Regions from separate parts of the Alteromonas sp. R7 genome, predicted to be linked through region 1. Evidence: predicted binding sites of a transcription regulator. Region 1 holds the regulator's gene; each other region holds the start of a gene.
What was found. Region 1 encodes FNR, which switches genes on or off when oxygen is low (the NO sensors DNR and NnrR bind a similar motif). Its sites were predicted from a motif close to TTGATCTAGATCAA; they were not measured.

Region 1 (10,783 bases):
TTCACAAAACTCGCTTGCTAGCTTGTCGAAAACCTTCTGTCCGCTGGCAATGCCGCCGCGTCTAAGTCCTACACCCATAAGAGCAAGTACCTGCCAGTCGCTGAGGGAACAGGCCCACTCTTTCAATCCTTCCAGCTTGCCACTTGCGTAGGCAGCACCAACATAGGCACCAATAGAGCATCCCGCTACAACGTCAATTTTTACGCCGAGTTTTTCTAATGCTTCAATTATGCCAATGTGAGTCCAGCCCCTTGCGGCACCGGCACCTAGCGCAAGTCCGATTTTCATTTACTTAGGTTCCATAATGTTTATTACTTCAATAGTATTATCTTCATCACTGAAGTCCGTACTATTTTCTGTAGTGAAAGAAGGTTCATCGAACCCGATATCACCGTCTTCTACCGGGCCTTCTTGTGTAGCTATAGCTTTAAAATCATAAAGGTTGCTGTCGATTAAGTGTGAAGGCGCTACGTTTTGAAGCGCACGGAACATCGACTCTATACGACCTGGGAAGCGACGGTTCCAGTCTTGAAGCATAGCCTTTATGTTTTGGCGCTGTAGGTTTTCTTGTGAGCCACAAAGGTTACACGGAATAATCGGAAATTCAGCGGCCTGAGAATATTTCTCGATGTCTTTTTCTGTGCAGTACGCCAATGGACGAATAACGATGTGTTCACCGTTGTCGCTGACTAGCTTTGGCGGCATAGACTTAAGCTTGCCACCATGAAACATATTGAGGAAAAACGTTTCTAGCATGTCGTCGCGGTGATGACCTAATGCAATTTTAGTCGCACCTAACTCTTTTGCCGTGCGGTACAGAATACCACGGCGCAAGCGAGAACAGAGAGAGCAAGTCGTCTTTCCCTCTGGAATTTTGTCTTTAACAATAGAGTAGGTGTCTTCTTCTACAATTTTGTAGTCAACGCCAATGCTTTCTAGATATTCAGGCAAGATATGTTCTGGGAAACCAGGCTGCTTTTGGTCAAGATTAACCGCAACGATATCAAAGTGAATAGGCGCAATCTTCTTTAAAAACAATAAAATATCTAGCATGGTGTAGCTGTCTTTACCGCCAGATAAACACACCATTACTTTGTCGTTGTTTTCAATCATACCGAAATCGCCAATGGCTTTACCCACATTGCGGCGAAGTCGTTTCTGAAGTTTGTTGAAGTTGTACTTTTGCTTACTTTGCGCAGCATTTAATGGCGACGCGTCAGCACTGTTTGTGCCTAAACTCATAATTAACTAGCTTGGTTTGTGATAAAGCCACCATTATACATTAAAGCGGCTTTTCGAGACCATGCTTGTGAAGTTAAATTTGTTGGTGACATACCGTGTTGGCCGCTAAGTAACGGCAAACACGGGCTATGCGGTACTGATGAAAAGACTACACCGACAACGGCGACACAAATCCATCTGGCTTAATAGCAAGCACATCGCAATTGAGTTCGTCGATCACGTGTTCTGCAGTGTTACCAATTAGGGCCGCTGAAATGCCCACACGGCCAACGGTACCAATAACAACCAGCTCTGCATCCAGTCTTTTTGCCACTTGCGGGATAACTTTTTCCGGAAGGCCTTCTCTTACTACGCATTTGTTTTCAGGAATACCGTACTTTAACGCGTGACTACGCATTTCTTTTAAATGATGATTTTTTACCGCGTCGTGATAGGTATCGGGGTCGAACTCAGGTACTTCTATGGCGATATTAAGTGGTGTAGAAGGGTAACTGTTGACCAAATTTACGCTACCTTTCAATAAAGAGGCGTAGTCGTTAGCAATGAGGGTGAGCTTATCGTTAAGTGCGGCATGCTCATCGTCTTCACTGCCTACGTTTACTGCAGCAATAATCTCTCCTCCTTCTGGCCAGTCGTGCTCTTTAACGAGCAATACTGGGCGAGGGCATTTACGCATTAAATGCCAGTCGGTGGGGGTGAAAATAACAGAAGCAAGATCGTCGTGCTTTTTGGTTGCCTTTACCACTAAATCTATCTGATTGTTTAGGGTGTAGTAAATAATCGACTCATACGCACGATTATTCCATTCTACAACGATATCAGTTTCAGTGAATCCTTGTTCTCTTAAGTGGGTGGCAAGCCATTTTGCATGCTCCTTTGTAACTGCATCGCGCATTGACTCGCGCTCATCCGGGCTAAGCATGGTCGTCATATCATAAGATAAGTCGTATACCACCATCATTGCGGTAACTGAAGCGCCTGTTTTTGAAGCGAGTTCATAAGCTCGGCTTAGTGCAGGTTGGTTATCGCGCTCGGCATCTACCACGGCCAGAATTCGTTTACACTCAATCATAACGTCCCCCTAACTACGAAACTTAGTAGCGGCTGTCGAAATCGAAGCTTTCTAATACTAACTATAAACGACATTGGGAAAAACGTAAGTTGTTTTAGATCAAGAATTTTACGAGGCGACCATGAGTGAACCTACCTAATTGAATATGGAGCAACCGGCGTGGCGCTGAAAGGGAAGATAGGTGGCTAACACAGGTTACAAAAAAGCGCGCTTAGTGCGCGCCTTATTTAACACTTAAAAAGGACTAACCGCAGACAACGCTAGGGCCGTTAAGCGCCGCTAGTTTGGTGTTTAGCCTATCGAAATCCAAAATAGTAATAAGCCTGCCGTCTACTTTTATGATGTTGTCTTTTTGAAAACGGCTTAACAGACGACTAATCGTTTCAATCGTTAATCCTAAATAGTTTCCAATTTCGTTGCGCGTCATGGTTAAGTGGAATTCTCTATGGGAAAAGCCACGCTCTTCAAAGCGTTGCGACAGGTGTGAGATGAAATACAGTAAGCGCTCTTCTGCAGTTCGCTTGTTTAAAAGCATGATCATGTCGTGATCTTGTTTTATCTCAGCGCTCATGAAGCTCATGATCTGGTGGCGTAGCTTTGGAAATTGCACTGACATTTCGTCGAGGGTCTCGTAGGGAAGCTCACACACCATGGCAGTTTCTAACGCAGAAGTATAGCTTTGGTGTTTGTTCTCTCTTAGTGCATCGAAACCGATAATATCACCAGGAAAGTGGAAGCCGGTAATCTGTTCTTCACCTTCGGTATTAGTCACAAATGATTTGAATGAACCGGTTCTCACTGCAAATAGAGAACGGAATTTATCACCAGTTTGAATCAGCGTGTCACCTTTATGAAGCGGCTTCTTGCGTTCAATAATATCGTCAAGAGATTCGATTTCTGTTTTGTTTAACGCCACCGGTAAACACAGGTGACTGAAACTACAGTTTTGACAGTGAATAGAAAATTGGCTTCCTTTGCTCATAATGCACGCTCTCTAAAAGAATACCCGACAATAATACACCCATTTTTAAACGATTGCGCCATGAATAAGATAAGATGCATATATTGCCATTATTACTGCAATAATTTGTCTAAAATGGTTATGCTGAAAACTTCGAACAATATATTGGCTACCAGCGCTTGCAGCGAGCAAGGTGGGTAATGTACCCAAACCGAAGAAGAACATAATAGCAGCGCCTTCTAGCGCGTTACCCGCCGCGAGAGACCAGGTAAGTGTGGAATACACCAAACCGCAAGGAAGCCAACCCCAAATAAAACCATAAGGCAACGCACTTAAAGGGGTCTTAAATGGCAAAAAGCGTTTTGAAAGCGGCTGGACTTTGGAAAATAGGCCTTTACCCGCATTTTCCAGCACTGTTAAGCCAGTCCACCACTTACCCAAATAACACGCCAGTAGAAGCAACATGATTCCGCTAAGTAGGGAAAGGGCATAGTTGGCAAGAGGTATATAATCTGCTGCAATTTTTCCAAGTGCCCCGGTTATTGCTCCGGCGATGGTGTAGCTCACTATACGTCCCATGTTATAGGCAAGGGTATAGGGTAGTGCTGAAGCGCCTTTAGGGGATACCATCCTTAGCGCAGCGACAATTCCACCGCACATTCCCACACAGTGAACTCCACCGGCTAAGCCGATAAGAAAGGCAGAGAAGTAGTTAATCCCTTCCATGTGGCGCTTGGCTTTTGTCTACTTTACTGTCTTGAAGTTGCTTGCGTTGCTCAGCTAGCTTTTTTTCTTCTGGCGGAAGATCATCGTCAAACAGTATGCTATACCCTTGGCGATCCAAATCTTCAAATTGATTGGTTTTCACCGCCCAAAAGAATATCACGATAGCGACGGCAACAATGATGATGGCGATTGGAATTAATACGTAAATAATACTCATGCTATTTGCTCAAAAGTCGCGTTGAGTTTGTGACCACAATGATACTGCTTAACGACATACCAACAACAGCCATCCACGGTGAAAGTAGGCCTGATACGGCGAAAGGTAAGATCAAAACGTTGTAACCTACCGACCAGCCGATATTTTGCCTTATTTTTTGCTTCACTTGATGCGCAGTTCGAATAAGCTCTGGTACAGAAAGCAGCTGATCTCCAAGCAGTATCACGTCGGCGGCAGTTTTAGCCACGTCTGTGGCATTACCCACTGCAATTGCCACATCAGCGCTGGCAAGAACTGGAGCGTCGTTGATACCGTCACCCATCATCATCACTTTCGCGCCAGATTGCTGCATAGCTTGAACGGCTTCGTACTTTTGCTCAGGTGTTAGGCCACCTTTAGCGGTCGAAATTGGCAATGGTGCGGTAAGCGCATTAACGTTTTGCTGTGTATCACCACTTAAAACGGCGAGGGTATGGCTTGCAGCTAATATATCGAGAGTTTCTTGCGCATCTTCTCTTAGTGAATCCTTTACTTCATACGCCGCCATAATACGCCCCTTAACCGTGAGAAACACGTTAGCTGAAGGGAACGCTTCAATGAGTTTTAGCTGTGATTCGTGAACGCTGAATGCTGCAGATCCCATAGAAAACAACGTGTCATTGATCTCACCGCTGATACCACCTCCTGGCGTAACGGTAAAATTAGTCACTTTGTGTACCGTGTTATCGATGGCGTCAGCACTACCGCTAAAGGCTATATCGTCGCTAAAGGCTTTGGCAATCGGATGTTCAGAGCGTGACTCCAAAGCGCGCGCAATTGATAGCGCACTATTACTATCCACGCCGTCAGCGTACCAGGCATTTGAAATAGTAAATTTGCCTTTTGTGAGCGTGCCGGTTTTGTCTAAAGCGATGGTGTCAATGTCAGTAATTTGTTCTAGCGCATCGGCCCGTTTTAGTAAAATACCTTGTCGGTTTAACTTTGCCATAGCGCAGGTTAACGCTGATGGCGTAGCCAACCCTAGTGCGCAAGGGCAGGTTGCAACCAGCACCGATATGGTGATCCAAAATGCCTCGTCGCTACCCTGATACGCCCAAAAGCCATAGGTTAACGCCGAAATCAGCAATACCGCGGTAACGAAATAGCGAGAAAAATTATCGGCTATCTGCGCTGCTTTAGGCTTACTCGCCATCGCACTTGCTTGCAGTCGTACAATTTGATTTACCAGCGCATTTTTAAGGGTCTGCGTAACCGTAATGGTTAGCGTACCATCTTGACAAACCGTGCCGCCGTAAACCGGGCTACTGTTCGACTTACGCACGGGGTTAAACTCGCCGGTAAGCATTGATTCGTCAACCGCTGCGTTGCCGTCGGTTACCACCCCATCAATGGGGACTGTTTCACCAGGCTTCACCAGTACTACGTCATCAATTTTTAGCTGCTTAGCCAGACACTCGGTTAGGCTGCCATCCGGATTTAGTTTGGTCGCTGATACGGGCACATACTGCATCATATTGGCAGAGATCTGTGCGGCGCGATGACGACTGCGATGTTCTAAGAATCGGCTAAGTAACAGCAGAAAAATAAACATACAGATGGATTCGAAATACACTTCACCTTGCTCTAATACTGTAGAGCGAATTCCAGCGATGTAAGTACCGAATATGGCGAGCGTAACGGGTACGTCCATATTAACCGTTTTGGCGCTTAGCGCTTTAGCGGCGCCCACATAAAAGGTGCTGCCTGAATACAGCACCACTGGTGTAGTAAGCGTAAGGGCAACCCAATAAAAATATTGGCGGGTCTCTAACTCAATGGCGCCGAACCAATCAAAATAAAGCCCAGTCATCAGCATCATAACCTGCATGGTCATAATGCCTGCTAGGCCAAGCTTTTTTAGAAAGGTCTTCTGTTCGCGTTTATAACTGGCTTCGTGTTCGTCGGGGTGAAATGGTGACCCAACATAACCAATGCGTTTTAGCGTAGATAGAATTTGGCTAAGCTTAATTTGAAACGGTGACCAAGTGACTAAAGCGCGGCGCTCTTGTACATTCACCGCGACTTGCTTTATTCCTTCAACTTTTGACAACTGCTTTTCGATAAGCCAGCCACACGCAGCGCATGTAATACCTTCAAGGGTCAACTGAATCTGTTTGTCCTGACCTTCTTCAAACACGAACTCTTCTTGAAGGGAAGGGTCGTCATAGACTTTTAGCTTATCTAACGTTTCTAAAATACTGTCGTCAGATTTTTGCGCCGGTTCGGTTCTAAACTGGTAATAGTCTTCAAGGCCGTTGTTAACGATCGCTTCAGCTACCGCTAAGCAGCCAGGGCAACACATGTCTCGTTGTTGCCCTAAAATGACAGTAGTAAATTTCCCATTGTCTGGACTCGCTATAGGCAAGCCGCAATGGTAACAGTCGTGCTTCGTCATTATGGATTGAATTTCATTTTGCCAGTGTGGGGCAGATAGACCGTGTTTTGAATTTTCCAGCTATCATCAATCGGCGTCAGCGATATGCGCCATTTACCGTCAAGGTTTTCTTCAATAAAGCCGCGATAAATACCGTTAGCGTCGCGACTCAATAAAACGCTAACATCGCGCTCTTCTAGCGTTACGTGATAGAAACTTAATTTAACCGCGTTACCTTCTTGAGGAATCCCCGAATGAAATTGCAGCGCTATGCTTCCATCTTCAATGGTTAAATCAGTGGTGATATTCATGCGGCGGGCTATGGCTTCTTTGTCCAGACGGGCATTAATTGCTTTTCCTTCTTTGTAGTAGTCGTCTACCACCAAGCTATCTTCGGTAGAAATAGCAAGGTTTAATAACACGCCACCCATGATGAGGGTAATGATAGGAACGGCAATTAAAAACCAGGGCCAGAACTCTTTATACCAGGGTCTATTCATCGAAATCTTTTCTCGTATTTACTTCACTAACAACATATTTATTTTTACTTCCCCAACTACACGTAAAGCCGGCAAATAATGATAAATATAGTGTTGGCGAGACATGTTAAAAGTGTACAAAGAATGTTCGCATGGCACTCTCTATACCGCTGTATTTTCTCATAAAAAAAGCCCCGTAGTAACGAGGCTTTTTAAGATATTTAATGATTTAAATCATTAATCATTTGAAAGGCTGTATACATACGCTGCAACAACGTGAATTTTGTCATCACCCAAGGTTTTCTTGAATGAAGGCATTACACCGTTACGACCGTAAGTAAGCGTTTCTGTTACCGCTCTGTGGCTGCCGCCGTATAGCCAGATATTGTCAGTAAGGTTTGGTGCACCAAGTGCTTGGTTACCTTTACCGTCCATACCGTGACAAGCCGCACACGCTGCGAAACGAGCTTTACCTGCTTCTGCAAGCTGAGGGTCCACATCGCGACCGCTTAAACTAAGTACGTAGTTAACCACTTCTTCGATACCGTCTTCACCCATAGCATCTAGCCATGCTGGCATAGCTGCTTTACGACCAAGCGTAAGAGTTTCAACGATTTTCGCACCTGAACCACCGTACAACCAGTCGTTGTCCGTTAGGTTAGGGAAGCCGCCATTTTGACCACGTGCATCAGAACCGTGACACTGAGAGCAATTTTGTAGGAACAAACGCTGACCTACTTTATTTGCTTCTGGGTCTTTAGCCAGTTCTTCAACAGGAACTTGTGCATACGCTTCGAAGATCGGATCGAACTTCTCGGCAGCGAAATCTAGTTCACGGTCATATTCTACTAGGTAGCCTTGCTCTTTAGCATCAATACGCGCCTGAGCTGACTCTTCTAGCGATTGAATATTTTGGTTAGAGCTCTTCCAACCCAAAATACCTTCATACGCACCTAGGCCAGGATAAAGCGCTAGGTATAAAAAGCCCCAAACGATGGTCATGTAGAACATAATTGTCCACCAGCGAGGAAGTTGGTTGTTCAACTCCTCAATACCATCAAATTCGTGGCCCATTGACTCACCTTCAGCTACGCCAGTCTTGTTAGAAAGGCACCAGCGAAGAAGGAAGTAGCAACCAATGATTAACCCTAGGGTTATCACTGAAATCCAAATTGTCCAAAACATACTCATGAGTTCGAGACTCCTGCTAATCTTCTTTTGATTTTTCTTTTTCTTCGTCTGCAAACACTAGGTTTGCAGCTTCATCGAATTTTTTCTTGTTGCGGCTGCTGAACGCCCACCATACAACACCGATGAAGCTTACAAAGACGATGACAGTAAAAATGCTGCCTACAATTCCCTGGTCCATATTATTTCAAATGTGTGCCAAGAGATTGTAGATAAGCAATAAGGGCCTGCATTTCCGTTTTGCCCTGTACTGCCGCTTTCGCACCCGCGATATCTTCGTCGGTATACGGAACGCCAAATCCACGGAATACTTCCATTTTTTCAGCTGTTAACTCGCCATTAAGCGTGTTTTCCGCAAGCCAAGGGAAACCTGGCATATTCGACTCTGGTACCACGTTACGAGGATTAAGCAGGTGAACTCGGTGCCATTCGTCGCTGTAACGACCACCAACACGTGCTAGGTCAGGACCAGTACGCTTAGAACCCCAAAGGAAAGGGTGCTCCCATACTGATTCGCCAGCAACGCTGTAGTGACCATAACGCTCTGTTTCAGCGCGGAATGGACGGATCATCTGACTGTGACAACCTACACAACCTTCACGGATGTAGATATCACGGCCTTCAAGCTCAAGCGCGGTATATGGACGTAAGCCTGTTACCGGTTCCATGGTTTGCTGTTGAAACATCAACGGCGTTATTTGAACCATGGCACCGAAGCTGATAGCGATAAGGATTAATACCGTTAACAGACCGACGTTCTTTTCAATTAACTCATGTGCGTTTTTCATTATTCGTCTCCTCTACTACGCCGGCTGAGTCGCTGGGTCTGCAGCGATACTGCCTTTAGGTGCACGAACGGTTTTCCATGTGTTGTATGCCATAACAAGCATACCTGCTACCACGAAACAACCACCAATGAAACGAACCACATAGAAAGGCTTAGACGCTTCTAATGACTCAACAAAGCTATAGGTTAACGTACCGTCAGCATTTACTGCACGCCACATTAGACCCTGTAGTACACCAGACATCCACATTGCTACGATGTATAGAACAACACCGATAGTTGCGAACCAGAAGTGTACGTTAACTAGCTTGGTGCTATACATAGCGCGCTGACCGAATAGCACTGGAATTAAGTGGTAAATTGAACCAATTGAAACCATTGCAACCCAACCTAGAGCACCAGAGTGTACGTGACCAATTGTCCAGTCAGTGTAGTGAGACAGTGCATTAACGGTCTTGATTGCCATCATTGGGCCTTCGAAGGTAGACATACCGTAGAAAGACAATGAAACAATAAGGAAACGCAATACTGGGTCGGTGCGAAGTTTATGCCACGCGCCAGATAGCGTCATAATACCGTTAATCATACCACCCCAAGATGGAACGAATAGGATAATAGACATCACCATACCAAGCGACTGAGTCCAGTCTGGTAGGGCAGTGTAGTGAAGGTGGTGAGGACCAGCCCAGATATACAGAGAGATAAGTGCCCAGAAGTGAACAATTGAAAGTCTGTATGAATAAACCGGGCGACCAGCTTGCTTAGGTACGAAGTAGTACATCATACCAAGGAAGCCCGCAGTCAGGAAAAAGCCTACCGCGTTATGGCCGTACCACCACTGCATCATAGCGTCTACTGCGCCTGCATACAGTGAATACGATTTAGTGAAAGATACCGGAATAGCCATGCTGTTACCAATATGAAGAATTGCAACAGTTAACATGAACGCGCCTAAGAACCAGTTTGCAACATAAATGTGCGAAACTTTACGGATTACTAGGGTTCCGAAGAAGTTAATGATATAAGCGACCCAAACCAGTGCCAAAAGGATATCAATTGGCCATTCTAGTTCAGCGTATTCTTTTGAGCTGGTCAAACCCATAGGCAGGGTGATAACAGCTAAAACGATAACGGCTTGCCAACCCCAAAAGGTAAATGCGGCAAGTTTGTCACTGAACAGTCTTACCTGGCAGGTACGCTGAACGATGTAGTACGACGTTGCAAATAGCGCACAGCCGCCGAAGGCAAAAATAACGGCGTTAGTGTGCAACGGACGCAAACGTGAGAATGTTAGCCATGGTGTGTCAAAGTTAAGCATAGGTGCAAATAACTGCGCGGCAATAAATACCCCTAGGCCCATACCAATGATACCCCAGACTATGGTCATGATGGTAAATTGCCTAACTACTTTATAATTGTAGTCAGGTTGTGCTTGGCTTATTTCACTCATTTTAATGAATCTTCCACTTCAAATGAACTATGGTCTCCAACTGCCGGAATAGTGCGGTCGAGACGTGTATCAGCTAAGGAATAACGCTTCACACCGAGCTCGGAAAGAGTAATAATTATTGTCTCCAAGCCAGTTGGTACGCGGATGATAAGGTTTTTAATTACAAAAAGATACCATAAACTACCTAAGCTTGATCTCCGTCAATGAAGAAATACACAAAATTTAAGAAATGCTAAATAACGATAACA
Region 2 (10,783 bases), on a different contig from region 1:
TCGACAACAAGCTGGCTGAACCATGGGGCCTAGGACTAGCGCAGCAGCTTAACCTAAAGCTACAGCAAATGGCGGTCAACGCCGATTTCGTACTAGATCTCCACAACGGCCCGGTGTCTACCCGTCACGTTTATATTCCCGAGTACGCCAAAGACAGTGCTAAGCTGTTTAACATTCCCCATTGTATTTTTATTCCAAACGTATTTGCGGGGGCGTTGGACGAAGCGACGTTCTGCCCATGGTGGACACTGCAAGAAAGCATAAAAACTAATTTAGCGCGTGAGGTAAGCTTTAACGTTGAAGCGTTTACGCTTGAAATGGGTAGCCAAGAAGTTATCGACTTTAACGAAGGTAATATAGACGCCACCAGTATTCTTAGCTACTTAAACGCCAAAGGCGTATTGCACGAATGCGATGTTAAACCGAAAGTAATGCAGCGTTTAGGCGTGTATTTAAAAGACTATAAAACCCTGTTTACTAACTGGGGCGGCATGGTGGAGTACATGGCGAAACCAGGCCAAACGGTGAAGAAAGGCGAACCACTGGCGCAAATTTTAAATATTGACGATCTGGATACCGACAACGGCAGCAGGACCTTAGAAGCGCCTTGCGATTTGATCCCTATTCTACACTTCCCGTCGGCTTCGGTATTGAGTGGAACCCAGCTTTACAAGGTGTTTACTAATTATCGGGAATTGTAGGTTTTATCTACAAATAGATACGATGCGAACTTGGTTGCAACAAATTGGATTAGAGTTTGTTGCAACCGCCCTAAGGGAGTGCTTTCTCGCTGATTCATAAAGCAGCTACAAAGCGCACCTTTTTCACGAGAAAAATTGGCGAACTACGCAAGGGTCAATAGTCCGTTTTGCTAGATTCACTGAATATTTAGCAAGATAAAGCTTAGTTAATCCTATTTAGTACAAATTCGGCAATTTTTAAATCCTGAACTGCCAACCCCGTTAAATCTACAACCGTTGTCTCTGTTGCCATCGTTGGTCGCCTCCCCTTTGCGATTTCTGCTCCCAACTCGAACACTTGATGTTCACCGATAGCGGATGCACGAAGTGCTCTAGATACCTCACCACGTGTTAAACTTTGCTTTTTACTGTCCACAATAATTCTGGTGGCATTCACCAAAATATCTGTATCCAGCTCCTGCTTCTCGGGTGTATCGGAGCCAATTGCAATTATTAATGTTCCTGCTTGGATCATATTCTGGCTTAGTAACGGTCGGGAAGACGGGGTTGTGGTAATGATTAGGTTTGACTTCTCGGCCAACGACTCCAAGTGCTCGATAAGCTCTACATTATAACCTTCGACTTGCATGGACCGGCAAAAGCGTTCAGCAGCTTCCGTTGAACGTCCCCACACTATAATCTTTTTACATCCTGTCACTTGACTCACTCGCTTCACCTGAAGACGTGCCTGAATACCAGTGCCTACTACCCCAATGGCAGAGACCACGGCAGGAGCAAAATACTTGGCAACAATGGCGCCTGCAATTGCAGTACGATGGTCGGTTAAAATACCTTCATCTTGCAGTAAACATTTGGCTTCACCTGTTTCGGTGGAGAACAGCATCATCAAGCCGTTGCTGGACGGCAAGCCTAATACACTATTGCCATAAAAGCCTGATGCAACCTTAATCACATAATGAACTCCAGCCTTGAGGTAACCGCACTTAATATGTACTTCACCTTTCTCAAGCACTAGTTCACTTACAGGCGGGATGCACGCTAAACCTTTGGAATAGTCAACAAATCCACTTTCAACATCAAGTAATGGGTCGAATTGCCTCAGCACGGTCAGAATTTCAGATTTAGTGACAATCTTCATGTTTACACCCCATATTTGTGCTTCACATAATGACTAATTCTCTCCAACCCTTTTTCTAAATGATCGCTAGGCGCGCCTATTCCTACTCTGAAGTAACCGTCTAAGCCATACACATCACCAGGTAAAATAAGCACGCTCAATTCTTGTCTAAACTCGTGGGCCAGTTCAGTCGAGTTAACTGGTAAATCATAACGAATAAATGCCATACCTCCTGCCTTGGGCGGTACAAACGAGGCCCAGGAATTTTCATCGACCCTCTCACTAATTCTATTTAGATTATCTATTAAGAATTCTTTACTGCGGGTTAATACCTGATGCCGAAAGGTTGGTTCTAGCACTATATTCGCTACATATTCGCTTACAGCACTAGTGGTGATGCTGGTATAATCCTTACACTGCCACGTTTTGTAGATGTCGTCGGGTAGCCCAACTAGCCATCCTAGGCGTAAACCAGGCATCGCCATAGCTTTTGACAAGCCGCAGGTAATAATCGCCTTGTCATATTCATCTGCAAAACTAGGTAGTTCATTTCCATCAAACTCCGCACCTTTGTATACCTCATCAGCATGGATATAAATGTCGTGCCGTTTTGCAAAGTTCACCAATTCCTGTATTTGTTCAAGAGGCAGCGTAGATCCCGTTGGGTTGTTGGGATGACAAATAGTGAGCATCTTGGTGTTAGCCGATATACTTTTTTCTAGCAGTTCAAAGTTTGGTAGCCAACCGTCTTGTTCCAATAATGGAATTTCGACGACCTTCACCCCTAACGACTTAGCCCACCCAGCTATTTGCATGTAGTTAGGAACAATAACTATTAGCTCATCGCCTTTTTCAAGTAAGCTCATTACCATTAGTCCAACCGTATCCAAGTTCAATACTCAATAGCTCTTGTTGCTGCTCCTGATTGAGCAGTTCGTTTAATCGATATGGGTGAACACCGCTATCAGATAGGTTCAGTTCAACTAAGTTTTCATAGAGTGATTGGATTCGTTCAAGTGTAAATTCATCGATTTGCATGATTTGTCTTCTGTAGGTCAATTGATACTGCTCAGTGTATGCTTGACCTGCTAAGCGATGAATAACACAATAATTGAATTTCGCGCATTTAACTTTGTAAAACAAAGGAAAAGGCTGCGTTTACTTTGGAAAAATAAGATGGACAAGATTAACAGAAATATTCTACATATTTTGCAGTCTGAGGGGCGTATCTCCTTCTCGGAATTAGCGAAACGTGTCCACCTTTCCGCCCCCGCGGTTGCTGAACGCGTAAAGCGATTAGAAGAGGAAAGCGTAATTACTGGCTATACTGCAACAATCGATAGCCACAACATGGGATTAGCTATTACAGCCATGGTTCAAGCCCGTGTATTTATTGGTAAGGAGCCGCAAATACTAGCATTTATGAAAGAACGGCTAGAAGTCGTTGAAGGATACAATGTGACGGGTGAACGCGCCTTCATTATGAAAGTAGCGACAGATTCAATGAAAGCACTAGACGGCTTTTTGGAAGATCTATCAATAATGGCAGAGTCCAATACAATGATGATATTGTCCAGCGTGACAAGGAAGCCGCTCACAATTTAAGTACAATTTATCCCATTCAAACCAATATCATGTTTAAACTCTCCACGTCCGTTAAACACACCAAAACCAACATCGGTTGCTTTAAGCTGTAAATCTAAAACCCAGTCTGTTTGTTCAATTGGTTTTAATTCAAAACGGTGTAAAGGAAGTGGGCATTTTAAGTAAAAGTTATGATAAGCCTTTCCCAAAGCACCTTGGTCTAGGGTATGCACGTAAATAGTGTTTTTGCCTATTTCAAATTCTTTATGAAAGTAGTCTGTATTATCGGTTAACACCATATCCATTGCGACGTCAAAAAAACCTAGGTTAACCTGAATAAAAGCCACTACAGCGATAAAAATGTTAAGGATGTTAGAAACCCATTTATTTTTGAACAAAAGCTTAAGTGCACCTTTCTGCTTAAAAATCAGGTAAACACCTGCACATACCGCTATCAATTTCACCCAGGCTACCATATCCCCGACCTGTGACATGAGCTTTGGGGAATGGTAGTTCATCCCCCACAAAACACTCCCATTAACGCTTTCAGCTAAAGGTATGAGAATTAGCAGTAGCCCAACAAATACAGGAATACGCCGTACCGCAGCATCCCTGTGCGGCATTGACGTTTTTTTACTACTATGGTTATGCATCAGCAGCGTCCTTGGTAGCAGCGCATTTTAAATCGGCGAACCTGGCGGTAGCGGCTCTACTTCAAAGGTACTTGGCCATGCCTTACTTGCCCAATAAGTATCGAACTGTTCTTTCAGTATTTCATACTGATTATCGTCGGCTTCATCGTCTAACCATTCGCTGAATTCAAGAAGAGCAAGTTCGGCCTCCATTCTTACTTCAGGCGCTAGCTTTTCATTAGTAACCGCCTGCATAACAGCGTTCAACGCCACTAACTGTAACCGTTTTGCTAGTGGGCTTTGTGACTTATTTTTATACCAGTGAACGTTAAGTATTTGCTTCACCAGCATAGAAACGCCTACTTTTTTGCGTCGGTCATTAGTGCTTCTTGTTTGCCACTCTAAGCGGTTTAAGCGCTCTGGGTGCAATAGTAATTCAAACGCAAAGTTAGATGCAGAAGCGGCCGCAGAAACAGGGTCTAACATTAACCCCATTTTGCCCTTAAAGTGCTCGCGAGTAATATCGTCGCCATACGCTGTCGGTGGAATAAGGGCGAGTACCGATTCAGGTATCGTCAGGTAATCAGCGGTAGTGGCCGTAATTAACTGCTGCATAGCGCGTTGCTGCACTGCAGACGCTACAAACTGTTGGCCCTGTGCTTTGGTATAGTCACCTTTGCGTTCGTATTCATACACTAAGCCGCCGACTTGCTTTGCAACGGCTTCTAACTGATAACGGTGGAGTAAGTAAATAGGCACTAAAGCATTTTCAAGAGAGGATAAACTGCTATTTGGGCTTAAGGTGTCTAAACCTAAATTGGCTAACGCCAGTTCGCGTACTTGTGAAATTTCATCGAAAGCATCTAGCGGATTGCTACCGTTTTCCCACATATGGCCGTTTGCCGATGCATGGCGACTACTGCGGGTATCGGGGTCTGACTTAAAACTTAAACCCTCATTACGGCCTTTTACGATAATTTTTGCCAAGGCTTCAGTTGCCTCTACGTCGCTGGCAAAATCTTGATAGCCATACGCTACGGCGTGAATATCCCATGCGCCTATGCCTTTATCATACGCGCCTTCCAAGCTAATTTTGCCGTTTTTAATACTAATTTTGGGGTGAGGATAATCCATTACCGACGCACGGTTATTTTCACTTGCCGCAAAGTTGTGGGCTATACCCAATGTGTGCCCTACTTCGTGGGCTGAAAGCTGCCTAATGCGGTCTAGAGCCATTTCTTGCTGTGCAGTGGTGTCGGTGCTGCCATCCTTAAAAGGACTGGTTAGGCCAAGGGCAATTAAATAATCTTGTCTTACACGCAATGAGCCGAGCGTTACGTGACCTTTAATAATTTCACCAGTGCGCGGGTCGACAACCGACGACCCATAAGACCAACCGCGCGTTGCGCGATGTACCCAGTTGATTACGTTATAGCGCACGTCCATTGGGTCGGCACCTTCGGGCAATACTTTCACCTGAAACGCATCTTTGTAGCCTGCGGCTTCATAGGCTTGATTCCACCAGCTCGCCCCTTCTTTAAGCGCGGTCATTACGGGTTCTGGAATACCAGGATCTAGGTAATACACAATAGGCTCTACTGCTTCGCTCATTGCAGCATGCGGGGTTTTCTTGTTTAAACGATGGCGGGTAATAAAACGCTGTTCAGTAGGCTCGCTGATAGGCGTTGAATAATCAAAGTAACTGAATTTCCAGTAGCCCGAGTACGGGTGGTACTCTCTGGGCGTGTAATTATCGTCAGGCAGAGCCACAAACGAATGATGCAAGTGCACCGACAAGCTTTCTGGGTCGGGCGTAACTTGCTGCACGTATTCGCCTGGCTTCTTACCTGCAAAGGTGACTAAAGCCTCTAATTCAGTATTCTTTTCAAAGCCCTTGGTTTTAGGTAAATACACGCCGCTTCGCATGTTATCTACGCTAAAACTGCCTTGGTTAGTTCCCGCTAAGCGATTGCCAATGCCGTGAATATCGCTTAACAAGAACGGTGTGTAATCTATTAGACTGGCGCTGTCGTTTTTGGCTACCAGCGTAAAACCTGCGATAACCGAATCAGCAAAGGCTTCATCAATGCTCTGTTTCTCAGCGTCGCTGCCATGGGCTGCTCGGTATTTGGTGTTGTGCTGCTTTAATAAAACCTTGTTGCCAAATTTTTCAAAGCTTACTAAACGCGTATTGCCTAGCTGGCCGCGATCAAGGCCAATGTCGTTAGACCCTACGCCATAAGGCAAACTGCTTTGAAACAGGTATTCGGCGTGGGCTGTTGGCACCGCCAAGTAAACTTTGTCGCTTTCATCGTCATAGTAAACAGGAATTAAACCATCTTTTTTGGTCATATCGCTGGTGAATTCACCAATGCTTGGCAGCGCAGCCAACGCGGAAGACGTAGACACGACAAAAAATACCGTAATCGCAATGGCCGATTTACCCGATGCTTTCACTTGTCGCGCCGCTTTATGAAAAATGTTCAATTGCAGCATGCAGTTAGTCCTTATTATTGTGAATTTCTAGCCTACCCTATGTGGTGGGTTTTGCCCATGGTAGTTCATCGTTTAATGCGCTCTTTTTGCTTGTTATTTAGCTGTGAACAGGCTTGTTTTTTCCTACCGAAGGTAATGCACCAAAAACGCAACTATATGGAAGAAAACAGCTGGCATTGACTCTGCTCAATTGCCGTTTAAACATTCAAAAACATGAGCGACACCAAATTATTTGATCTTGGTCAACACCAAGCTTTATTTGAGTTGTAGAGGTATTTTACGGCTTATAAAATCCGCCGCCTTGTTTAAAGCGTCTAGTAGCGGTTTTTATCTATGACTTCAAAATTATCACCTAATCGCAGCTCTTCTAACCTACCTGAAGGCTCAGTTTCAACATTGCCAAACCAAACGTTAATCGCGCCAGAGTTGCTTGCACCTGCGGGTAGCTTACGCAACATGCGCTACGCTTTCGCCTATGGCGCTGATGCTGTTTATGCTGGGCAGCCACGCTACTCGCTTCGCGTAAGAAACAACGAATTCAGCCTTGAGAACTTAGCGATAGGCATAGAAGAAGCACATGCTTTAGGTAAAAAGTTCTATGTAGTAAGCAACATTGCTCCGCACAACAGTAAGCTAGGTACCTACCTTAAAGATATTTCACCAGTAATTGCTATGAAGCCCGATGCGTTAATTATGTCAGACCCAGGGCTTATTATGATGGTGCGCGACGCCTTCCCTGAAATACCTATTCACTTGAGTGTACAGGCCAATGCGGTGAACTACGCCACGGTGAAGTTTTGGCAGAAACAAGGTATTGAGCGCGTTATTTTGTCTCGAGAGCTCTCTTTGGAAGAAATTGAAACTATTCGCGAGCATGTTCCAGACATGGAGTTAGAAGTATTTGTGCATGGCGCGCTTTGTATGGCGTATTCGGGGCGCTGCTTATTGTCTGGATATATGAATAAACGCGATCCTAATCAGGGCACTTGTACCAATGCTTGTCGATGGTCTTACGATGTTAAGGCAGGCGAGGAAAACGAAACTGGCGACATCGTTCTAACCAGTGAGATTAATAAGGCAGTTACAGCACCTCAAGTGGTAATTCCTACCCTTGGTGAAGGCACGCCAAGCCCCAAAGTGTTTATGTTAGAAGAAAAGGAAAAGCCTGGAGAACTGATGCCAGCTTTTGAAGACGAACATGGCACCTATATTATGAATTCTAAAGATTTGCGTGCCGTGCAACATGTTGGCAGGTTAACCCAAATGGGCGTGCATAGTTTAAAAATAGAAGGCCGCACTAAATCACATTACTACTGTGCCCGAACCGCTCAAGTCTATAGAAAAGCAATTGACGACGCGGTAGCAGGAAAGCCTTTTGATAGTACATTAATGGGAAGCTTGGAAACTTTAGCTCATCGAGGTTATACCGAGGGTTTCTTGCGTCGCCATGCGCACCACGCGTATCAGAACTATGAGTATGGCCACTCAGTCAGCGATAAACAGCAATTTGTTGGTGAAGTGATTGACCGTTGTGAAGAGTCTGGCTATGCAATTATAAACGTTAAAAACAAATTCTGTGTAGGTGACTCGCTTGAGTTGATGACGCCAAGCGGCAACATTACCTTTACGCTAAATGAGATGCTGGATAAGAGAAACCATTCTATTACGGATGCTAAGGGTTCAGGACACCAAGTAAGAATACCGATACCCAGCGATGTGTCTCTAAACTTTGCCCTACTGCTGCGAAATTTAGATGAAGGCATTGATACCCGCAATCCGTTTCGAAAAGCTCCTAGTGCAGTAACACCCGAAAACGCGAGCGAGGCATAATGCATGGCACTGCTTATTCTTGATAGCTGCATTAACTGCGACATGTGCGAACCCGAATGCCCTAATGCCGCTATAAGCATGGGTAATAAAGTGTATGAAATAGACCCGTTACGCTGTACAGAATGCGTGGGGCATTACGATGCCCCTACTTGCGTAGCGGTATGCCCTATCGATGTGGTTAAGCCCGACCCGAACAATAGAGAGTCACTAGACGAGCTGGCCGAAAAGTTTGTTCGTTTAAATAGTTAGCTATGAAGTAAGTCAGCGAGTTAATTGTACTTCTCGAAGAATTCCCTTGAATCATGACCAAGAGTGATCACTAATTGCGGTACAGTTTGAATTGGCACTTACTAATAAGGGTTTTATTTTGAAGTTTGCCTCTCGCGCTACGGCGATCTCTCCGTTTCTTGCTATGGCCTATGGCGAAAAAGCCACGGCACTAGAACAGCAAGGTAAAGATGTTATAAGACTTAATTTAGGCGAGCCTGATTTCGGCGCACCCGCGGCAGTGCTCGCCGCAATGAAAGAAAGCTTAAATGCCCCAGTTTTTCCCTATACCTCGGCGCTGGGCATGCCTGAACTACGTGAAGCCATTGCACGCTTTTATGAAGTTAAACATGGCGTAGCGGTAAGCCCTTCTAGAGTGGTCGTGACCGCTGGGGCTTCTGGCGCTTTACTTTTGGCAAGTGCTGCCTTGGTTGAACCAGGCGACAACGTGATATTGGGCGACCCTTCTTACCCTTGTAACCGACGTTTTTTAAACGCATTTGGCGCAGAGGTAACGCTGGTACCAACACGCAGTGAGGATAACTTTCAGCTAACCGCAACAAGTGTTGCCGATAATTGGAAGCACAACACGAAAGGTGTACTTATTGCCACACCTGCCAATCCTACTGGTACGGTTATAGATGCAGAAGAGTTGACTAAAATTGGCGAGTACTGCAAATCCAAAGGTGGCTTTTTAATTGTTGACGAAATTTACTTGGATCTATCGCTTTCGGCTGATCTTGATGTACGCAATGATTCATTCGCTTCCCAATCGACCTTGGGCAGTGATACCAAACTTCAAACCGTACTTGCCAATGCACAGCTTGAAGAAACAGTGGTCGTAATAAACAGTTTTTCCAAATATTTTGGCATGACCGGCTGGCGTCTTGGCTGGTGTGTGGTACCTGAAGCGATGACGCCCATCGTTGAAAAGCTCGCGCAGAATTTGTTTATTTGCCCCTCTACCCTATCGCAAAAAGCCGCTCTTGCGTGCTTTACACCAAAAGCATTGGCGCAATGCGAGCAAAACCGCCATACGCTGGAAAAGCGTGCTTCCCTTGTTTTTAGTGCACTTGAAAATATGGGGCTTGGTTTAGATGCAAAGCCTGACGGTGCGTTTTACGCCTACATCAATATTAAGCACACAGGGTTAAGTGCAATTGAATTTTGTGATGCCCTACTTTCACAACATCATGTAGCGCTTACGCCGGGTAATGATTTTGGTGAGCACAATGCCAACCATTACGTAAGACTGTCTTTCGCCACTAGCATTGAACGCTTGGAGGAAGGGCTTTCACGGCTAGCTGAGTTTGTAGAATCATTAAGCTAACGCTTTTTTATGCTCACCATTTAATTTCGTGAATAGACAAATATTACCGAAAAAAATGATAGATATGGGTGCTTGTGCGTATATTGAGTAACGCATATTGATGACACGTGTCGAAACGAAATAAAACAGGACAAAACAATGAGTAACGAACGGGAATTTGATGTAGTTATTTTCGGTGCTACAGGTTTTACGGGTAAGTTAGTAGCTGAATATTTTCAGGCTCAGTATGGCAGCGACAGCAGCGTTAAGTGGGCGGTCGCAGGCCGAAACGAAGCTAAACTCAACGGCGTAAAAAAGGAGCTAGGCATTAGTGAAAGCGTTGCTAGCATTGTAGCCGATGGTGATGATGACGACGCGCTAGATGCGTTGACGAAGCGCACAGCCGTTGTACTTACCACTGTTGGTCCGTATCAAATTTACGGTGAAAAGTTACTTTCTGCATGTGTCGATAACGGCACCGGCTATACAGATCTTTGCGGTGAGCCAGCCTGGATGCACCAAATGATCAATAAATACGAAGCGAAAGCTAAAGAAACCGGCGCAAACATTGTGTTCTCGTGTGGCTTTGACTCTGTGCCTTTTGACCTTGGTGTGTACTACCTTCAAGAACATGCCAAAAAGCAAACTGGCGATCTCATTGAATATGTAAAAGGTCGCGTTCGTAAAATGCAGGGCACGTTCTCTGGCGGTACGGCTGCAAGTTTAAAAGCGACCATGGCGGCTGCGCACAAAGATAAGTCTGTCATGGCGGCACTTATTAACCCGCACTCATTAACCGATGGCGCGTCAAATCAGCCACAGCCCGATGGCAATAAACCTTACTTCG
Region 3 (10,783 bases), on a different contig from region 1:
CCGTTGTTGTGATAAACCGAAAAGTGGACGCTCTCGACGAGAACTGCTTTGTTGTGGACAACGAAAGAGGCGGCTACATGGCAACGAAAGCTGCTATTGATGCAGGCCACAAAAAGATTGCGTACATCAGCGGCCCGCTATTTAAAAAAGATGCGAGCGATCGTCTGGCAGGTCACAAAAGAGCCCTTCAGGAAGCAGGGGTTACCTTTAGTGAAAACAGTGTTTTTGAAGGCGACTTTCATGAGTCGTCAGGCCAAGAGGGTATGCAGCATCTTCAAAAGGCATTCCCTCATTTTACAGCTTTGGTATGTGCTAACGACGAAATGGCCTCTGGTGCAATGACCGCCGCAAGAGAAGCGGGTTTTGATATCCCTTCACAGCTTTCCATAATCGGTTTCGATAATGTGCTGTTTTCGCGCTACCTTTATCCAAAACTCACTACCATTAATAACCCTATTCACGCTATGGGAGAAATGGCTGCTTATTGGGTGCTACAACATGTTTATGACATAAAAAGCCCTATTCCTATTGAGCACTTATTTGAACCCGAAGTAGTAAATAGGGACACATTAGGCAAATTATAAAATGAATAAAGCCCTGTCTCCGTCGCTGTATTACACACTCATTGTCTCTCTTGGAGGGTTTATTTTTGGTTTCGATGCCAGTGTAATAGCAGGAGCCAATGGCTTTATCGATGCCGAATTTAACCTAAGCGATTGGCAGCAAGGCTTCGTCGTAAGCTCACCGACACTAGGCGCGCTAATAGCCATGCTATTTGCCGGCGGCGTTAGCGACGCTATTGGCAGGCGCAAAGCACTTATTCTTGTCGCTTTCCTTTACCTGCTTTCTTCTGTCGGCTCAGCCTTAGCCCCTAATTTCGAACTATTAGTGCTTTCTCGCTTTATTGGCGGCATTGCCTTTTGTTCGCTGATCATTGCCCCGCTGTATATTTCGGAAATAAGCGCACCAGAAAACCGAGGCAAAATGGTGTCGGTGAACCAGCTAAACATTGTATTTGGCTTCGCCCTATCCTATTTCACCAACTATTACCTGTTGCAGCTGAGTAACAGCGGTGCAGGTTGGGTTGCTGAATGGGGTATAGATACGCATTTGTGGCGCTACATGCTGGGCTTGGAGGTTATCCCCGCAGCACTATGGTTTGGTTTCCTGTTTACTATTCCGCGTAGCCCCAGGTGGCTGGTACTCAAAGGCAAACACGAGGAAGCCGAACAGGTTATAAACCGCTTATTCGACAAAGCCCAAGCCAGCGCTCTTGTTGAAGATATAGCGTCCTCACTTAAAGAAAAGTCGTGGCCTTTTCGTGAACGCCTGGGCTTTCTAAAGGCAAAGGCCATGCGATTTCCGTTAATGGTCGGCATTATTATTGCCATTGCTCAGCAAATTACCGGCATTAACGTTATCTTTTTTTACGCGCCCACGATTTTTGAACAAAGCGGTGTAGGTACCAATGCGGCATTTATGCAGGCTGTATGGATTGGCTTGGTTAACGTAGCATTTACCGTAGTCGCTATGCTAACTATTGATAAATGGGGAAGAAAACCGCTGCTACTGATTGGCTTAGCTGGCGTAGTGATCAGCATGTCTATTTGTACCTATGGCTTTAAACAGGCGACATATCAAGTACAGCAAACGGCCATAAACGAAATACAGCAAGATGCGCCGAGTGTGGCAATAAAGCTAACATCATTAACCAACGATACTTATTATTCAGACGTCGAGTTTAAGCGCGCGCTTAAAACCGCACTAACCAGCGAAGAATACGATACTTACCAGCAACCATTGCTTACAAGCAGTATTAACATGAATGCGCCTTTAGTGTTGTTTGGCATTATTGCGTTTGTTGCTTCGTTTGCGATGTCTCTTGGCCCTGTGATGTGGGCAATGCTTGCTGAAATTTTTCCGAATCAAACCCGTGCTTTGGCTATTTCATTAGTGGGTATGGTGAATTCACTCACCAGCTTTCTTGTCCAGGTCATCTTTCCTTGGGAGTTGGCTAACTTGGGAGCCGCGGCCACGTTTGCAATCTACGGCGGGTTTGCCTTAGTCAGTCTGATCTTAGTTGCCAAGCTCTTCCCAGAAACAAAAGGAAGAACCTTGGAGGAAATCACAGAAGAGTTTGAGCGTTGCGCTTAGCTGAGGTCAATCCTGTATATTAAGGCTACTTGATAGCGTGCTGACTGCACAAAGGTTATCCATTCTCGCCTCTTCTAATAGTAGTGTTGATGATACATTTAACGCGCTTGGCGTAACGTGAGAAGCAACAAGGATGAGATGGTTGGCAGCATAGCGATTTAATACCTCACACACTTTATGCTGAGTAGTTACATCCAAGCCCTCGAAGGGTTCATCAACAAGCAACACTTTTGCGTGAGATAAAATAGCGCGCGCTAAGGCTAGTCGCTTACGCTCTCCCCCAGAAAGTGCCCTTCCCGCCTTGCCAACCCACATAGACAACGGCAACAGTGCCTCTAGCCCTAATTGAGCCAACAGGTTAGTCATGTCATCGAGGGGAATACCCATTCCGGCAGGGTCTAAATTTGAAGAGACACTGCCAGAAAGCACTATTGGCTCTTGTTCTACATAGCGCCAGTTTTTAATTAAGCCATCGGATATACGCATGCCATCCACTTCTTTAAGTCCAGTAGAAGGCACAACCCCCGCAATTGACTGAAGCAAAGATGACTTACCACAGCCTGACGGCCCGGATATACATACGATGCCAGTGGCTGGGAATGTAGCATTGACCAAAGGTAAGCGTCTATTTTTGGCAGTATAGCCAGATAACGTGAGTGAATGGTGCAGTTCGGTGCGTTCAAGTACTTTAATGGGTGAGGTTTTGAGCTTTTTAAGGGCCTTCGCGCTTTGTTTGTGCTGTGCAAACTTGGTAATGCTGTGAAAAGCCGCGCCAGCCCAATCAGGCGCAGCCATCAATATCATGGGCACTACAATAGCAATAGGCATATACGAAAAGTCAGATATTGGGCTAACTGCGCCCGACATAACTAACACTACCGCAAAAAACGCCGCGCCTTGAAACCACCAGCTCGCGCGTAGCGCTTTGTCTTTCTGCGTAGTTTGTTGTCGCCACACTTTGTCAGCACTCGGCACACTATTGATCACATGCCTACCCTCTTCCTTTGGCTTATCTGTCATTGCTTTATTTAAGTGCCATAAAGCGCTGCAGTTAAGAAAGTAGGCTGACTCTTGGCGAAACACTTTGTTTTCCTTTGTCGCTTTTTTCGCAACGTTTAAACCACTAAAGCCTTGCAGCACAACGATGATGAGCCAAATAACAAAAAGTGTAAGTAAAAACGAGGTGCCGGGAAGGTCAAACCATACCGCAGCAACGCAAAGGTTAGTGAATATAAATGTGATGTTAGAAAGCGGAGCTATCCAAGCAATCCACCGACTGGCAAGCGTTTCGGTATGCTGGGCTAATGCTTCTGTGGTGAACGCTTTGTCGGTAATTTTACTGTTTTCAAGTTGACTGAATACAAGCAAGCGACCCTCTGCGATACGGGTAAGCAAATCGTTATGACCCACCCACATACTTGCATATCCCGAAGCAATGCGAAGTAGTGCTAGCGCGCGAATAACCACCGCGGGAATAACGTAATTAAAACCTATTGGTGCAATAGCGCTGATAGCAATAAACCACGAAGAAATAACAAGAATGGTTATTCCTGCCACACCGTGTAAAAGAGCAAGCAGCAGCGTGAGATAAGCCGGTTTACTTTTCATCAAGGCTACGTTCCTTTTGATTGGCATTCATCTTAAAGCTCGTTTCCGTCACGCTGCTACAGCCTTGTAGGTGCCCGTCTTGTACTGCGCCTATTTTACTTTTAAGCCCTGCCTCTGATTTTGACATTGAGTTGGAAATGGCGTCTTGTTCATTCGTACTTCGCGATACCGTCCAAAAGCGGTTAAACCAGTTTGCAGGGAGTGCTTTGTGAGAAGCCCAAATCAGTGTTTTGTCTCTACCCAAACGTTCAATTAACTGTGCCAATCTTGCATGCTGGGAATCTGGCAAATGGGCTGTAGGCTCGTCTAGTAACCATATATCGTCTTTGCGCAACAGCGCTCTCGCTAGCGACAGCCGTTGCGCTTCTCCACCTGAAAGCAGCGGATAATCAGTCATTACCGTATCAAGCCCGCAAGGCAATAACGACAGCCACGCGTCAAGTTCTACTGTTTCTAGTGCTTTCATAAGCGCGTCGTCTGTATAGGTGTCGTTTAAGCACAAATTTTCACGCACGGTACCTGGCGTGATCACGGGGTGCTGGGTAATCCAAATTACCGGTTCACTGAATGTATGTGTGCTAGGTCTTTGACCGCCTAAGGCTTCTAATAATAGTGTTTTACCTGAACCAGAGCGCCCGCTAATGAGTATTTTATCGCCCTTTAATACTGCAAGGGATTCAGTGTGCAAAAGTGCAGGAGGATCATCAACAGCCGATTTATCCTTACCGCTCGGCAAGCGAGGTTGCGGGGCGTTTATGTCAAAAACCTTAAGGTTTTTAGCCGCAAGCAATACCTCGTGTTCTGATGAATAATGGTGGGTTGTGTCAGCTTTGACCGGGTTCATTGCACTACCATCAAGATTTTGTGTGAAGCGCGAGAATAACGGCGCGAGTTCAGCTTTGGCGGCTTCTGCTTGCGCCTTCTGATGGTATACCTGCCCCAACTTTTTCATTTCACTGAGTAACAATGGCACAGTCAGCAATATCCATAAGCCTTGCTGGAGCGTTATTTCCGGCCCAATACTCAATTCACCTAACAGTGAAAAACCAATAAATACTGCCGTAAGTGCAACCGCGAGTGTTGCGAAGAAGTCGAGCACGCTGTTGGACAAAAACGCTACGCTCACTACTTTCATAGTACGCGCATTCAAATTTTCACTGGCATCTTTAAGCAGGGCTGTTTGTTTTTGATGCGCCTGATAATTTGCCAGCATCGGCAGCGCGGCTAACCTATCAGTAAATAAACTTCCCAAACGTTCAAGGGCGATAAAATGCTTTCGATGTAGGGCAGCGGCTCCCTTGCCCACAATGATCATAAAAAGCGGCACTACAGGTAATGTTAGTAATAGGCCAATCCCTATAACGGGGTTCACATAAAAGATAACGGCTAAAGCAAACAAGGGGACAACAACTGCAATCAATTGCTGCACTCGATATTCAAGTGCCCAGTCAGCAAAAGCCTGTAAGTGCTGCAGCCACACCGTTTGCCAATAGTAAACCGAGTGCTGTCGAATAAGCGCATATTGACGCTCAATGAATACGTGTTGTAGGTGCTGTTCGAGCTTGTTTAATACCTGCATTCTTGCACTACTAGATAAGGCATTGAATGCGCCTTGAAGCAGCCAACTCATTCCCAGAGAAACGGCAAGTCCTGTGACATCACTCGCTGTTGCAGGAGTCTGGTTTACTACCCAGTCATGAGCAATATGTGAAAAATAATAGAACCCAATAATCAAAGAAAAAAGCGACAAACACTTAACCATTACTTGGGCCGTAAGAGAGGTACGCAAGCCAAGCGACTGCGCCTTATCTATCTTATTGGACCACGCGTTCAGCGTTTGCCGGTTGGGAACTTTTTCTTTGATCACTGTGGTTTTGACTCATCTTTTTCGTTACTTAGTAACGAGAGCAAATCTCGCATTTCTTTTTCATTCTTTTCCAAGTGGTGGTGGGCTGGCTGCAAGAACCTGCCAATTAAACTGATAGCGCGGTGTTCATCCGTTTTCAAACCTTCAGCAGCAGGGACGCTGCTGAAGAGCCCCCATGGATGGGTTTACGGCGTGTTTGAAAACGGATGAACTCCGCGCTATTTAAAACACCTAGTCTTCGGGTCTATCCATATTTTCCGTCGACTCCAACCACATGGCGTTGATAATGCCAAAAGAGCACGCCAGCAAAACTCCTAAAATCCAAGCGAAATACCACATAGCGTTCTCCTTAATAAATGGTGTGAGACTGGTCGAGGTCTTCGTTTTTAATGCGTCCGCGCATTACGTAAAAGCTATAGGCCGTGTAGCTAAGTACAATAGGCACAAAGATGCAGGCAACGATAAACATTACGTTTAGCGTCATATGGCTAGACGTAGCGTCCCATACGGTTAAGCTCGCTTCTGGCATGGTGATGCTTGGCATTAAGAATGGGAACATAGAAAAGCCAGCCGTTAAGATAACGCCTGCGATAAATAGCGCGCTCGATACAAACGCCATGCCTGCATTACCTTTCTTAGAGAAAAGCGCACAGGCCAGACCCGCAATAATACCCAGCACAGGTGCTGCCATCATAAGGGGGTATTTGCTGTAGTTGCTCATCCAAGCTCCAGCTTCAATGGCAACCTCTTTCTTAAGTGGATTTGACGTTGCAATAGTGTCGACTGCCGACGTAATCACGAAGCCATCTAATCCAAATGCTACCCAAAGACCTGCAAGTACAAATAGCGTGACACCAGCCAGGCTTAACACAACCGATACTGCACGTGCGCGAACTTCAATAAAGCCATCGGTTTTCATTTGTAGCCAGGTTGCACCGTGATTCAGCAACATAGCCACAGAAAGCAATCCTGCCACCAGCGCAAACGGTGTTAAAAGGCCAAAGAACGAGCCTGTGTAGGTTGATTTAAGCGTGCTGTCCATTTCAAACGGTACGCCCAACAGCAGGTTACCAAACGCCACACCAAAGATAAGGGCTGGGATAATACCGCCAGCAAATAGCGCCCAATCCCACGCTTTACGCCACTGAGGGTTTGGTAGTTTACTGCGGTAGTCAAAGCCTATCGGGCGCATCCAAAGGGCAATTAAGGTAAGGGCCAATGCTAGGTAAAACCCAGAAAACGCAGTGGCGTAAATCATCGGCCACGCGGCGAAAATAGCGCCACCTGCGGTGATAAACCAAACTTGGTTGCCATCCCAATGCGGTCCTACTGTATTTATCATTACGCGACGTTCTTTGTCATTTTTACCAATAAGCGTGAGCAGAGCTCCAACGCCCAAATCGAAGCCATCAGTAACCGCGAAGCCAATTAGCAGAACGCCAACCAAGCACCACCAAATGACTCTTAGTAATTCATAATCAATCATGCTTTTGCTCCTTGCTCATCAAGGTCAATAAGATCAAATTCAGTGTCAGGCTGCTTATCTGCAGGGGGAATCGGCCCTTTTTTGGCAAACTTCTTCATTAAGTAAAAACCAATAATGAACATGCCGGTGTAGAAAGCACTGTAGGCTACAAGGGTTATTACCACGTCGCTTACGGCGAGATTAGATACCGACGTATGCACCGGAAGCACCTCTGCAATTGACCATGGCTGGCGGCCATATTCAGCGACAAACCAGCCAGCCTCACAAGCAATCCAAGGAAGCGGCAAGCCGTAGAGCGCGCTTTTTAATAGCCAGCGTGGCTTAGTAATTTTGTGCTTGGTGCTGTAGTAAAAGGCACACACAAATAGCGCAAGCATGATAAAGCCAGCCGCAACCATCAAACGGAAACTCCAAAACAAAGGAGCAACTGGCGGAATGCTGTAATCTACTGCCTGTTGAAGCGCGGCATCAGAGGGGTTTGAAACGTTCTCAGTAAAAGGCTCTAGCAGCATGGCATAGCCTAAACTATCTTTATTTGCATCGAATGCAGCACGTTGCTCAGCTGTCGCGGTGCCGTTTCTTACATCATCAAGCACTTCATAGGCTTTAATTCCGCTTAGAATACGCTCGCGATTCTCTTCTTTAAGATCCTTAATACCTTTTACTTCTTCGGTTAACGAACGGGTAGCAATAATGCCCATTGCCCAAGGAATTTGAAGGGCGTACTCGGTTTCCTGCTTCTCGTCGTTTGGAATACCAAACACGGTAAACGGCGCAGGTGCAGGATGGGTTTCGTACTCAGCTTCAACTGCTGCCAGCTTCACTTTTTGTACATCACCAAGCTCATAACCACTCTCATCACCTAGCACGATCACAGAAAGCGTTGAGGCTAGGCCAAAGCTAGCAGCTATGGCGAACGAACGGCGCGCAAAGGCGATATGCTTATGATTAAGCAGGTAGTAACTTGAAATTGCCAACACAAACATTGCGCCGGTCACGTAACCTGCTGATACAGTGTGAACAAATTTGACCTGTGCTACGGGGTTAAAAATAACCTCAGCAAAGCTTGTCATTTCCATACGCATGGCTTCAAAATTAAATTCAGCGCCTACCGGGTATTGCATCCAGCCGTTAGCAATCAAGATCCACAGTGCAGAGAAGTTTGAACCAATGGCCACCAGCCAAGTCGCCATCAGATGCTTCACCTTTGACATTTTGTCCCAGCCAAAGAAAAACAACCCCACGAAGGTAGATTCCAGGAAAAAGGCCATTAGGCCTTCGATGGCAAGTGGCGCACCGAAGATATCGCCTACATAGTGAGAATAGTAAGACCAATTCATTCCGAACTGGAATTCCATGGTTAAGCCTGTGGCTACACCAATGGCAAAGTTAATTCCAAACAGCTTTCCCCAGAATTGGGTCATCTGCTTATAAATTTCTTTACCCGTCATTACGTATACCGATTCCATAATGGCAAGTAAGAAACTAAGCCCCAAAGTTAAGGGTACAAATATAAAGTGGAACATTGCAGTTAATGCAAATTGCCACCGCGATAGTTCTATTAACGTATCGCTCATGGGTTATCTCCCTTGTATTTCGTGTGCGCGTTAAACGCTTAGCAGAAAAGTGGTTTAAAATTCAGTGATGAACACATGAATATGCCGCATGGCAAGAGCACGGTTTATGCCATACATCAGTAATTTGGCTGCTAAAGCGCAATTACCGATAAACGGCGGTATTTTCGTACTGTGCAGATAAATTATTCCACGACCGAGCGTGTGGCTTATTGATCCAACGCAACAATTGATGGCGATGCATTCGCCATATTTGTCATTTAGGTGACAAATATGGCACAAGAGAAAGGCTGCTTAGCAGATTGTCAAAAAGTGGAGTATAAGGAAAAGTTAAGGGGTATATGAGAGTGTGAACGCGCCTCGTAATTCTCCCAATTCAAACCCTGTAGCTTGATCACTGGGATAGTGCTTTAGAATGGATTGTTTTACTGAAGGTGCCACATTGGCTCCGTGGCATGCCATGCACACCTGACCTTGTTCAATCGCCATCATGTACCTAAACTCACCGCTTTCGCTATCGTATTGATAAGTTTCAATAGGTCTTTTAGGGGCCAAATTGTCTTGCTTAGCTTTGGTCAGTAATTGTGAAAACCACGCTAACTGCTCACGCTCCCATTGATCTGCCGCATTGTTTGGGTTCCTTACTTTCAGCGCGGTACGCCCAACCTCCCACCCGTTTTGACTAAGCGCCAGAGCAATAGGAGCCGCTGCAATCTGGCATTCGTTAACGCCAGCCTCTAGCCCTCCGGATTGAATTGCTTGCTGTAGTCGTGACTTTAGCGCGCCTCCCAGTGCTTTTGCGTGTAATCGCGCTTCTTTGACTTTTTCCTGTACACTGTTTTCACTTTTTTTCTCATTGGCAGTCACTGTATCTGCCAATGAATGAGCACTACTTGCCAATAAGCTTATCGCCACCAGCATTACGCTATTTTTCATTATAAAACTCTCTTTGGAACTGAATGAGTTGCTACCGAAGTATTGTCGTTTGTCTCAAACTGTGAACAAGCTCTATGCCAATATGATAAATTGCCAAAATTAAATTAGAACAAACTAATATTCAGCCACCCATGAATATATCCATAGTACAAGCGATGATAGATGCGATAGATAAACCCGCAATCTTCATTAACCCAAGCTACGTTATTGAAGCTGTCAACCAGCCCTACAGAGATACCTACCCTGTGGATATAAAGCTTGGCTTTAGTACCTGCTATCAAGTCTCTCACCGCAACAACAAACCTTGCGATAAGTGCGGCGAGCATTGCCCCATGCAAGAGAGTAAAGCCACAGGACGAGCGGCTAGCGTAGTACACGTTCATACCACCAGTGAGGGTCAAAGCTACTGCGACATCCTCATGCGCCCGATCTTCGACGGTAGCGGAGAATTATTAGGTTTCTTGGAAATACTTGATAAGCTTTCGTTTGCCTCAAACCGACCTTCAGCAGGAAAGATGGTCGGCGAATCAGAGGCATTTAAAGCAATGCTAAACAAAATAAATCGCGCCGCTAACTCAGATATTTCAGTACTACTGTTTGGCGAAACCGGCACGGGTAAAGAGCTGGTGTCCCAAGCACTTCACTCGAGTAGTCACCGTGCTGGCAAACCATTTGTTGTCATCGAGTGTACCGGCATGTCTGACACGCTGCTTGAAAGCGAACTATTCGGTTATGAAAAAGGGGCATTTACAGGCGCAACCACAAATAAGAAAGGGCTCGTAGAAGCAGCGGAAGGCGGCACATTGTTTTTTGATGAAGTCGGCGATATCCCACTTTCAACACAAGTAAAGCTTCTGCGGCTGTTCGAGTCTCAAACTTATCGGCCTGTAGGAAGCACAGTGTCTAAAAAGGCTGATTTTCGTTTAGTGTGTGCATCTCACAAAAATCTAAAGCATATGGTGGAAACGGGCGAATTCAGACAGGACCTCTACTACCGCATTGCCGGTTTTCCTATCAACCTCCCTTCTTTACGACAAAGAAAATCAGATATAGCACTGATAGCCGCTCACTTTTTGGCAATGTCTAAAGAGAAAAAACGGTTTCATAAAAACGCGCTAGAAAAACTAACCAACTACCCGTTCCCAGGCAATATTCGCG

Region 2: the regulator FNR is predicted to act here: its motif matches at 6,763-6,776, upstream of trhP (prephenate-dependent tRNA uridine(34) hydroxylase TrhP).
Region 3: the regulator FNR is predicted to act here: its motif matches at 8,902-8,915, upstream of AC0J2X_RS10780 (cytochrome ubiquinol oxidase subunit I).

What each region holds. Positions count from the first base shown of each region.
Region 1 is NZ_JBVTQX010000004.1:256,815-267,597, reverse strand. Features, by position in the region: gene AC0J2X_RS08795 (patatin-like phospholipase family protein) at 1-288, opposite strand, end outside; gene ttcA (tRNA 2-thiocytidine(32) synthetase TtcA) at 289-1,242, opposite strand; gene uspE (universal stress protein UspE) at 1,391-2,314, opposite strand; gene fnr (fumarate/nitrate reduction transcriptional regulator Fnr) at 2,559-3,296, opposite strand; gene AC0J2X_RS08775 (sulfite exporter TauE/SafE family protein) at 3,342-4,001, opposite strand; gene ccoS (cbb3-type cytochrome oxidase assembly protein CcoS) at 3,988-4,218, opposite strand; gene AC0J2X_RS08765 (heavy metal translocating P-type ATPase) at 4,220-6,652, opposite strand; gene AC0J2X_RS08760 (FixH family protein) at 6,652-7,131, opposite strand; gene ccoP (cytochrome-c oxidase, cbb3-type subunit III) at 7,348-8,301, opposite strand; gene AC0J2X_RS08750 (cbb3-type cytochrome oxidase subunit 3) at 8,318-8,479, opposite strand; gene ccoO (cytochrome-c oxidase, cbb3-type subunit II) at 8,481-9,086, opposite strand; gene ccoN (cytochrome-c oxidase, cbb3-type subunit I) at 9,102-10,535, opposite strand; gene AC0J2X_RS08735 (hypothetical protein) at 10,765-10,783, shown strand, end outside.
Region 2 is NZ_JBVTQX010000003.1:345,259-356,041, reverse strand. Features, by position in the region: gene AC0J2X_RS07230 (M14 family metallopeptidase) at 1-701, shown strand, start outside; gene AC0J2X_RS07225 (Rossmann-fold NAD(P)-binding domain-containing protein) at 904-1,839, opposite strand; gene AC0J2X_RS07220 (aminotransferase class I/II-fold pyridoxal phosphate-dependent enzyme) at 1,842-2,684, opposite strand; gene AC0J2X_RS07215 (hypothetical protein) at 2,671-2,877, opposite strand; gene AC0J2X_RS07210 (Lrp/AsnC family transcriptional regulator) at 2,995-3,423, shown strand; gene AC0J2X_RS07205 (hypothetical protein) at 3,420-3,866, opposite strand; gene AC0J2X_RS07200 (zinc-dependent metalloprotease) at 4,083-6,530, opposite strand; gene trhP (prephenate-dependent tRNA uridine(34) hydroxylase TrhP) at 6,987-8,360, shown strand; gene AC0J2X_RS07190 (YfhL family 4Fe-4S dicluster ferredoxin) at 8,364-8,609, shown strand; gene AC0J2X_RS07185 (aminotransferase class I/II-fold pyridoxal phosphate-dependent enzyme) at 8,728-9,957, shown strand; gene AC0J2X_RS07180 (saccharopine dehydrogenase family protein) at 10,096-10,783, shown strand, end outside.
Region 3 is NZ_JBVTQX010000005.1:338,741-349,523, forward strand. Features, by position in the region: gene AC0J2X_RS10750 (LacI family DNA-binding transcriptional regulator) at 1-584, shown strand, start outside; gene AC0J2X_RS10755 (sugar porter family MFS transporter) at 586-2,154, shown strand; gene AC0J2X_RS10760 (ATP-binding cassette domain-containing protein) at 2,161-3,762, opposite strand; gene AC0J2X_RS10765 (ATP-binding cassette domain-containing protein) at 3,752-5,629, opposite strand; gene cydX (cytochrome bd-I oxidase subunit CydX) at 5,861-5,968, opposite strand; gene cydB (cytochrome d ubiquinol oxidase subunit II) at 5,979-7,115, opposite strand; gene AC0J2X_RS10780 (cytochrome ubiquinol oxidase subunit I) at 7,112-8,692, opposite strand; gene AC0J2X_RS10785 (Tll0287-like domain-containing protein) at 9,020-9,625, opposite strand; gene AC0J2X_RS10790 (sigma-54 interaction domain-containing protein) at 9,781-10,783, shown strand, end outside.